DNA from 2 places in the Nitratireductor sp. WH36-1 genome. Region 1 is predicted to be linked to the other one. Evidence: predicted binding sites of a transcription regulator. Region 1 holds the regulator's gene; the other holds the start of a gene.
What was found. Region 1 encodes LexA, which represses DNA repair genes until DNA is damaged. Its sites were predicted from a motif close to TGTTCNNNNTGTGTTCNG; they were not measured.

Region 1 (4,735 bases):
GAGCCGCGGCCCGTCTCATAGGCGCTGCGAATGCCCGAACGGCCGAGAATCAGGCCGCCGGTCGGGAAATCGGGACCGGGAATGATCTCCTGCAACTGCGGCAGGCCGAGTGCGGGGTTCTCGATCAGCGCCACGCAGCCATTGATGACTTCGACCAGATTGTGCGGCGGAATGTTCGTCGCCATGCCGACGGCGATGCCACCCGAACCATTGACCAGAAGGTTCGGATAGCGCGCCGGAAGCACGCGCGGCTCGCTGGAGGAGCCGTCATAGGTGTCCTGAAAATCGACCGTGTCCTTGTCGATGTCTTCCAGAAGCTCATGCGCGCCCTTGGTGAGACGCGACTCGGTGTAACGCATTGCCGCCGGCGGATCGCCGTCGATGGAGCCGAAATTGCCCTGCCCGTCGACCAGCGGCAGGCGCATGGACCAGTTCTGCGCCATACGCACCAAGGCGTCGTAGATGGCGGCATCGCCGTGCGGGTGGTATTTACCCATCACGTCGGCAACAGGACGGGCCGATTTCACATATTTGCGGTTCCAGTGGTAACCGCTCTCATGGGATGCATAGAGAATGCGCCGATGCACCGGCTTCAGACCATCGCGTGCATCCGGCAAGGCGCGGCTCACGATCACGCTCATCGCATAATCGAGATAAGAGCGCTGCATCTCCTCGACAATGGAAATCGGCTCGATTTCGTCGGGCTCGCCCGATCCGTTCGGCGTCGTCTGGTCAGTCAAAACGTGTCACATTCTTAATGAGGAATCACATACTCTTTATATATGAGCCGTCAGCGATTCTCCAATTGAGCATCCGTTTTTGATGACGGAAATCCAACGCAATTTCAGGCGCATACGAACCTCCTGGGGATGAGCGCCTTGACAAATTGCCGCAGGAAGCGAGCCTGCGTGAAGAATGAGGGCTTTTCCCTCGCATCCAAGCTGGGCTAGAGAGGCCGCAAGGAGAACCCGATGCCTGGTTACGATACCGTTTTCAACGCCTTCGTCACATTGCTGGTAACCGTCGACCCGCCAGGGCTTGCGCCGCTCTTTCTGGCGCTGACAGCGGGCATGAACCGCTCGGAGCGCAATCAGGTGGCCGTGCGCGCAGCCATCATCGGATTCGCCGTTCTGGCCCTGTTCGGCGTCGCTGGCAGCGCCATTCTGGCCGTGTTCGGCATCACGCTTCCCGCCTTCCGCGTGGCAGGCGGCCTGCTTCTTTTCTTCATCGCCTTCGAGATGATCTTCGAACGCCGCCAGGAGCGCCACGAAAAGAGCGCCGAGCGCGCGATCACGCGCGACATGATCCGCAACATCGCCGCCTTCCCGCTGGCCATTCCTCTGATCGCGGGTCCCGGCGCCATCTCGGCCACCGTGCTTCTTTCGGGCGAGTTCAATTCAATTCTTGGCACCATTGCGCTGCTTGGCATCCTGCTTGGAACGATCCTCCTCACCTATGCCGTTTTCACGCTGGCGGAGCGCGTGGACCGCTTTCTGGGCGAAACGGGACGCTCCATCCTGACGCGCCTCCTGGGCGTCATTCTGGCAGCCCTCGCGGTCCAGTTCGTGGCAGACGGAGCCAAGGCGCTTTTCGCTGCGCCATAGGCGCTGCAACCGGACGGTTGCGGAACACAACTGGAACATATAGAGTATGTTCTGGTTTTGTTTTTAACTGATTCTCGGTGGCGCCCATGCTGACCCGCAAGCAGCACGAACTTCTTCTGTTCATCCATGAACGACTGAAGGAGACCGGAATCCCGCCCTCCTTCGATGAAATGAAGGAGGCGCTCGACCTCGCCTCCAAGTCCGGCATTCACCGGCTGATCACGGCTCTGGAGGAGCGCGGCTTCATTCGCCGGCTCCCGAACAGGGCGCGTGCGCTGGAGGTTCTGCGGCTTCCCGATTCCATCGCGCCCGGCCTCAATTCCGGCGCGCGCGGCTTTTCGCCAAGCGTCATCGAGGGCAGCCTCGGCAAGACGCCCGCGCCAGCGGCCTCCAAGCCTGCCGCCAGCAATGATGACGCGCTTTCCGGCGTCGTTTCCGTACCTGTCATGGGCCGCATCGCTGCCGGTGTCCCCATCGACGCCATTCAGCACCAGACCCATTCCATCGCGGTTCCGCCGGACATGCTGACCGGTGGCGATCACTACGCGCTTGAGGTCAAGGGCGACTCGATGATCGATGCGGGCATTTTCGATGGCGACACGGTGATCATCCGCGAGACGCAGACCGCCAATCCCGGCGAGATCGTCGTGGCGCTGGTGGATCAGGAGGAAGCAACGCTGAAGCGCTTCCGCCGCAAGGGCGCATCTATTGCCCTTGAAGCGGCCAATCCGGCTTACGAAACCCGTATCTTCGGCCCCGACCGCGTCAAGGTGCAGGGTCGCCTCGTCGGCCTGATGCGCCGCTACTGAGTTTAAGACTATCCGGGGCGGCTTCAGGCATGCCCCGGTTCCGATGCCATCCGGCATCCAGAATGCGCGCTCTTTTCAAGCTCCGCATCGGTTCAGCCAACATCGTCCGGGAAGAGCGCCTGGAAGACATGCGGAAGCATCTCGGGGAGGTCTTCCGCAATCAGGCCCCGGCCAAACATCCCGCCAGCCTCTGCATGCAGCCACACGCCGGCCGATGCCGCCTCGAAGACCGGCATGCCCTGCGCCAGAAGGCTGACCACAATCCCGCACAGAACATCGCCAGAGCCCGCCGTCGCCAGGAAACGCGATCCGTTGGTGTTAATCGCGGCGCGCCCGTCCGGGCAGGCGACGACCGTGTCCGCCCCCTTCAGGATGATCACCGCTCCTGAGCGCTCTGCCGCTGCGCGCGCACGCTCCACCTTGGACATGGAAGCGTCAGCCGCGAGATCGCCGAAGAGGCGCGCGAATTCACCGTCATGCGGCGTCAGCACGGTCGCTAAGGCGGAGCTTCTCACGGCCTCGAAGAGCGTATCGGGCGCATCGGCAAAGGCGGTGATGGCGTCGGCATCCAGCACCAGCCCTTTCAGCCCTTCATCGCGCTCCAGAAAGCCCAGCGCGAAGCTGCGCGTGCGCTCGCCTGTGCCGGCTGCCGGACCGAGAACGGCGGCTGTCGGTTTTCGCTCATCGAGGAAGGCGATGAGTTCATCCACCGCCTCCGCCTTGCGCAGCATGATCGAGGTCAGGTGCATCGCGTTCACCGACAGGGCGTTTGCAGGCGAAAGCACCGTCACGGCCCCTGCCCCGGCGCGCGCCGCGCCACGCGCGGCAAGCCGCGCTGCACCAGTGGATGCGCCACCGCCCGAAACGACGGCCACATGACCACGCACATATTTATGCGCATCGATCTCCACCGCCGGCACGCCGTCGCGCCAGAGCGCCGGACCATTCTCCCAGAGGGCGATATCCATTGATGCAAGCGCCATCTCGGCAATGCCGATATCGGCCACGACCAGCTCGCCGCACAGGCGTCGACCGGGCATGAGCAGATGCCCCGGCTTTTTGCGGAAAAACGTGACGGTCAGGTCCGCATCGAAGCAGCTGCCGAGGGGCTTGCCCGTGAGACCCGAAAGACCGGACGGAAGATCCACGGCAACCACCGGGACGCCCGCAGCCGCAACCCGCTCGATGAGCTCGGCTTCAATGCCTTCGATTGGCTTTGAAAGCCCCGCGCCATAAAGCGCATCAACCACCACCCAGCCGGTCTCGGGGCGAAAATCGGCCAGCGCCTCGGGCGTTACAAAACAGTCTTCACGCGCCCTGGCGGCATCGCTGTCTTCCCGCGGCGCAGCATCGGCGAACAGGCGGACATTCACGCCGCGCTCGGCCAGAAGCCGCGCAATGACATAGCCGTCACCGCCATTGTTGCCCGGTCCACAGAGAACCGCGACGCCGGCAGCGCCGGAAAACCGCTCGAGGATAAGATCAGCCACCGCCGCGCCGGCATTGCGCATCAGCCCGTACCCGTCATGAGGGCCGGCTGCGATGGCCGCGCGATCCACATTGCCCATTTCTTCAGGTGTCAGAACAACCATACGCATAACAAGCTGCCGCTTTCTTCGGCTCATTGCATATTTTTTAAGCAAGTCTCAAACTGCGAACCGCACCGCATGGTTCCCATCTTGCTATCCGGGGGCGCTCGCCTAGCATGCCAAAGCCGGAGAAAACCGCGTCGCGCCAATTCTCAAACGCAGAATGCAGCGTTTGGCACGCAACATGCAAGGCTCTGTCACGAGTTGGCATGTTTCGTGCTTCAACCGAACCGGAGCAATAAGGGATGCGGACCATCCGTCCCTGAACCCATTTGGAGGCCACCGAGGCATGAAAAAGGTCGAAGCGATCATCAAACCCTTCAAGCTCGATGAGGTGAAGGAGGCCCTTCAGGAAATCGGCCTTCAGGGCATCACTGTCATCGAGGCGAAGGGTTTCGGACGCCAGAAAGGCCACACCGAGCTCTATCGCGGGGCGGAATATGTCGTCGACTTCCTCCCCAAGGTGAAGATCGAGGTCGTCCTGCCGGACGAAACCGTCGACGCCGCCATCGAGGCGATCCGCAAGGCAGCCCAGACAGGCCGCATCGGCGACGGCAAGATCTTCGTCACCAATGTTGAAGAGGTCATCCGCATCCGCACCGGCGAGACCGGCGCAGACGCAGTCTGACCCCAACCACCAGTTCCCGGACCGTGTCCGGATCATCAGGCAAGCTCATCGCAAACAGGAAAGCGAATATGACCACAGCACAAGACATCATGAAGCAGATCAAGG
Region 2 (4,735 bases), 1.2 Mb from region 1:
CGGCTCGACGCTCGACGCCAATCACCTGAAGGTGCTCGACGATGGCGTGATCCTGCGTTCCGAAGCCTGCCTCGTGGCAGCGCTGCGCGAGCGTCCGGCAGCCGACGCCGCGGCGCTGGAAGCGCTGACGGCCCGCTTCTCGGTCTAGAGTTCTTGCGCAATTCCGGACGGAAAACCGGTTCCCGTTTTTCCTGGAATTGCTCTGGACATTTCACAGCCAGCGATTTTTCCCGTTTTCGCGAGAATTCGGGAAAAATCGCGGGAATTCGCTCGTTTTAATGCGTTTTCGGAAATTTTGGGCGGGCCATGAAAGAGGCCGTCCAGAACGCCCCCACCATCACCAGCGTGGCTGCGAAGGCGAGCATCAGATAGAGATCATAGCCGCCGCTTGCCGCCCACAGCGCGGCGACGCCCAGCGGGGCCAGCGCCTCGATCGTGCGTGACGGCGTGATGAGCGCGCCGTTGATCGCGCCATAGGCCTCGCGGCTCAGCATTTCGGGAACGGCAAGGCCGCGCACAATGGTCATCATGCCATTGGCTGCGCCGTAAACGGCTGCAATCGCCGCGATCAGAAGCACGTGCGGCGGCGCGAAGGCATAGCCCAGAAGCACCAGCGGAAACACCGCGACCATGGCAGCGCCGATGAGGCGTACGGGCGCATTGGGCGCAAACGTCCAGATCACGATGCGGCCAGCCACCTGCGCCGGGCCGATGACCGCGACGATGCTCACCACTTCGGCGGCACTCAGCCCCCGCTCCAGAAGCAGCGGATAGATGTGGAAGCTCAGGCTGGAGAACACCCCGGCGTAAAGCACCAGGAACAGCGCCAGCGCCCAGAACACCGGCTGACGAAACGCCCAGAACACCGCTTCGCGCCCGTTCATGACCGGCCGCGCGCCTTCGGCTGCCGGCTCCTTCGGCCTGTCGCGGGCAGGATCGATCACCGCAAAATAGAGGCTCGCGCACACAAAGGCGTTGATCGCGCCCAGCACCATCAGCGCACCGCGCCAGCCAAGCGTCGCGATGAGCCATTGCACCAGCGGCACGAAGACCGTGCTGGCAAAACCGCCCCACAGGGTGAGCGCAGTGATGGCGCGCCGCGCCTCAAGCGCACCGACGCGGCGGGCCAGCACCGCAAAGGCCGGCTCGTAAAGCGTTGCCGCCTGAAGCCCGCCGAGCAGCGGCACAACCACATAGAAGAAGGCGATGCTGTCGACCTGCGACCACAGGAGATAGAGGAGCCCCGCCGTCAGCGATGCGCCGCTCATGACCCAGCGCCCATAGCCCCGGTCGATGGCCGCGCCAACCGGAAAGGCGGCGAAGGCTGCCAGAAGAAGCCCCGCCGTCGCACCGCCGTAAAGAAGCGGCTTCGACCAGCCGAGTTCGACGCGCATGGCTTCGGCAATGAGCGGGAAACTGTAGAAGATCGAGCCCCAGGAACAGATCTGCGCGATGCCGAGCGCCGTAATCATGCGCCTGTATCCAGGCTCAGCGGTCCGGGCGCGCGCCATCGTCAGTTTTCCCCGGAGCTCTGGGGCTGGCAGCTTTCGACACAGCATTCGTCCACGAGATAACCGATCAGTGCATGCATGGCCGGGTAATGCGCCCGGCAGATAAGCGTGGTGCCCTGCCGCTCGCGCGTGATGAGGCCGGTTTCCAGAAGCTTCTTGCAATGATGCGAAAGGGTGGAGGCGGGCATGGAGAGCCGCTCCTGCAACCCGCCGACGGGCATGCCCTCGCCACCCGCACGCACAAGCATGCGGTAGATGCGCAACCGCACCGGATTGCCGAGCGCTTCAAGCTGGGAGGATGCGGTTTCAAGTTCCATGGTACGGACGCCTAAATCCCAGCGCCCGCACTGTCAATCTTATTTCGAAAATATTCGAACTATTCATCCACGACGCGCAGGCGTAGCTGGCCGGAGCCGTGACCGCCCTCGCCGGTCGGCGGTTTTGGCGCAAGGCGATTGTCGTCCTTTGCCGGTTTCTCCGCCTCGCCCGCGCCCAGTTCCAGCGCCTCGATCTTCTCGCCGCGCCTGGTGACCTTTTCGGTCGAGGTCAGGATCTGATCGATGTCGCGGTTGGCCTGCATGAAATGGGTTTGCAGCTTGCGCACCCTTTCATCAAGCCGGCCCACATCCTGCATCAGCCGCACCACCTCGGCCTGAATCAGATGCGCCTGCTCACGCATGCGCGCATCCTTGAGCACTGCCTGAATCACCTGGATCGACAGCATGAGCAGCGACGGAGAAACGATCACCACGCGGGCGCGGTGGGCGCGCTGAACGAGGTTTTCGAAGTTCTCGTGGATCTCGGCGAAGATCGATTCCGAGGGCACGAACATGAACGCCGTGTCCTGCGTCTCTCCGGTGAGGAGGTATTTTTCCGAAATCGCCCTGATATGCACATCGATATCGCGCCGGAACGCCGCCTCCGCCCCCTTGCGCGCTTCGGGACTGCCGCCCTCGCCTTCCGAGGCGGCGCGAATGGCGTTCCACGCCTCAAGCGGAAACTTGGCGTCGATCACCAGCGACGGCGCGTCATTGGGCATCTTCACCACGCAGTCGGGCCGGCTGCCATTGGAGAGCGTGGCCTGAAACTCATAGGCCCCATGCGGAAGACCATCGGCAATGATCGCCTCCATGCGAGACTGGCCGAACGCCCCGCGCGTCTGCTTGTTGGAGAGGATCTGCTGGAGCTGCACCACCTGGCCGGCAAGCGACTGGATGTTGTTCTGTGCGGTATCAATGACCGCCAGCCGCTCCTGCAGCTTCGCCAGGTTCTCATGCGTCGACTTGGTCTGCTGATGGATCGACTGGCCAAGGCGCGTGCTCATGCCATCAAGCCGCTCCGACAGGGCGCGGGTGAGTTCGGCCTGCCGGTTGCCGAACACTTCGGCAATCGACCCCATGCGCCCCTGCAACTCGGCCTGCGCCCGTGTGAGCTCGACCATGCGCGCCTCGGCCTCGCGGGCATGTTGCGCCGCTTCCGCGGCTGCGACCGCGCGCGCCCGTGCAGCGCGCCAGAGCCCGGCGATCAGCAGGACCATGAGACCAAAGAGCAGAGCGCCGCCAGCCAGCAACAGCTGCCCCAGCGTGAAGGTGCTCGCGCCGAGCTGCGCCACCGGTGCTGCGAAAATGTCGGACATCTGCTTTATCCCGCCATGTTGGAAGCATGGGGCCGAAAGGTGAAAACCGGGTTCGGCTATTCCGATGCTCGCTCAATAATTTGGATCATCCTTTGCGCGTCCGAACGGGACACAGGGCGATCTGGTGGATTCGGGATAGCACTATAAGATCAAAACGTGAACAGCCATTGTGTATTGACGTTCCGCCGGTCAGGGCTTACCTGACAGCCATGACCATCAAACCGCTTGTTCTTCTTCCGGACCCGATCCTGCGCGAAACCTCCAAATCGGTGGAGCGCTTTGACGATCAGTTGCGCACATTTGCCGACGACATGCTGGCGACCATGTATGACGCGCCGGGCATCGGCCTTGCCGCCATTCAGGTTGGCGAGCCGCTTCGCATGCTGGTGATCGACGTTGCCGAGAAGGACGAAGAGCCGGCTCCGCTCGTGGTCATCAACCCCGAGATCGTGGCCAGCACCGATGCGCGCAACGTGCATGAGGAAGGCTGCCTTTCCATCCCCGATTACTATGCCGAGGTGGAACGCCCGGCCGGCGTGACGGTGAACTACTTCGATGTCGACGGCAAAGAGCAGACGGTGGAAGCCGACGGCCTGCTCGCCACCTGCCTGCAGCACGAGATCGACCATCTGAACGGCGTTCTGTTCATCGACTATCTGTCGAAGCTGAAGCGCGACATGGTGGTGCGCAAGTTCAGGAAACTCGCCAAGGACCGCCCGCCCGCGCGCATGGTCGGCTGACGCCGCCCCTCTGCTGCCGCGACCGATACGGGCATTTCCGCCTGCGGGGCTTGACCTTCAACCGGTAAATCCGCTTCAAGCACCCGCATGGGCGCTGATGCGCTCATTTCGTTTACTGGACGCATCGGACACGCGGCATGGCACTTCGTCTCATCTTCATGGGCACACCGGATTTCTCGGTCGCCACCCTTCAGGCGCTGGCCGGGGCCGGTCACGAAATCGTGGCCGTCTACTCCCAGCCGCCGCGCCCCGCCGGACGGCGCGGGCTTGAGCTGACCAAATCGCCCGTGCACCGCGCCGCCGAAGAGCTGGGCATCGAGGTGCGCACGCCCAAATCGCTGAAGAGCGAGGAAGAACAGGCAGAGTTCAGCGCGCTCAATGCGGATGCGGCGATTGTCGTTGCCTATGGCCTGCTGCTGCCCAAAGCCATTCTGGAAGGCACGCGCCTTGGCTGCTTCAACGGCCATGCCTCGCTTCTGCCGCGCTGGCGCGGCGCGGCTCCGATCCAGCGCGCGATCATGGCCGGCGATGCAGAAACCGGCATGATGGTGATGAAGATGGACGAGGGGCTGGACACCGGCCCCGTCGCCATGACGGAGCGCCTTGCCATCACCCCCGACATGACCGGCGGCGAACTGCATGACGCCATGCGCGAAACAGGCGCGGCGCTGATGGTGAAGGCGATGGATGCGCTTGAGAAAGGCGCGCTTGAACTCACGCCGCAGCCCGAAGACGGCGCGACCTACGCCAGGAAGATCCTGAAAGACGAGACACGGGTGGACTGGTCCCGTCCCGCGAAGGAAGTGCACGATCACATTCGCGGGCTCTCGCCCTTCCCCGGCGCATGG

Region 2: the regulator LexA is predicted to act here: its motif matches at 3,293-3,310, upstream of def (peptide deformylase).

What each region holds. Positions count from the first base shown of each region.
Region 1 covers NZ_CM178970.1:2,170,254-2,174,988, reverse strand. Annotated here, with positions in the region: gene gyrA (DNA gyrase subunit A) at 1-740, opposite strand, end outside; gene AC4PTT_RS10215 (MarC family protein) at 972-1,604, shown strand; gene lexA (transcriptional repressor LexA) at 1,691-2,413, shown strand; gene AC4PTT_RS10205 (NAD(P)H-hydrate dehydratase) at 2,506-4,011, opposite strand; gene AC4PTT_RS10200 (P-II family nitrogen regulator) at 4,292-4,630, shown strand; gene glnA (type I glutamate--ammonia ligase) at 4,699-4,735, shown strand, end outside.
Region 2 covers NZ_CM178970.1:3,407,618-3,412,352, forward strand. Annotated here, with positions in the region: gene hisG (ATP phosphoribosyltransferase) at 1-148, shown strand, start outside; gene AC4PTT_RS16385 (MFS transporter) at 276-1,472, opposite strand; gene AC4PTT_RS16390 (ArsR/SmtB family transcription factor) at 1,514-1,828, opposite strand; gene AC4PTT_RS16395 (DNA recombination protein RmuC) at 1,888-3,147, opposite strand; gene def (peptide deformylase) at 3,357-3,887, shown strand; gene fmt (methionyl-tRNA formyltransferase) at 4,025-4,735, shown strand, end outside.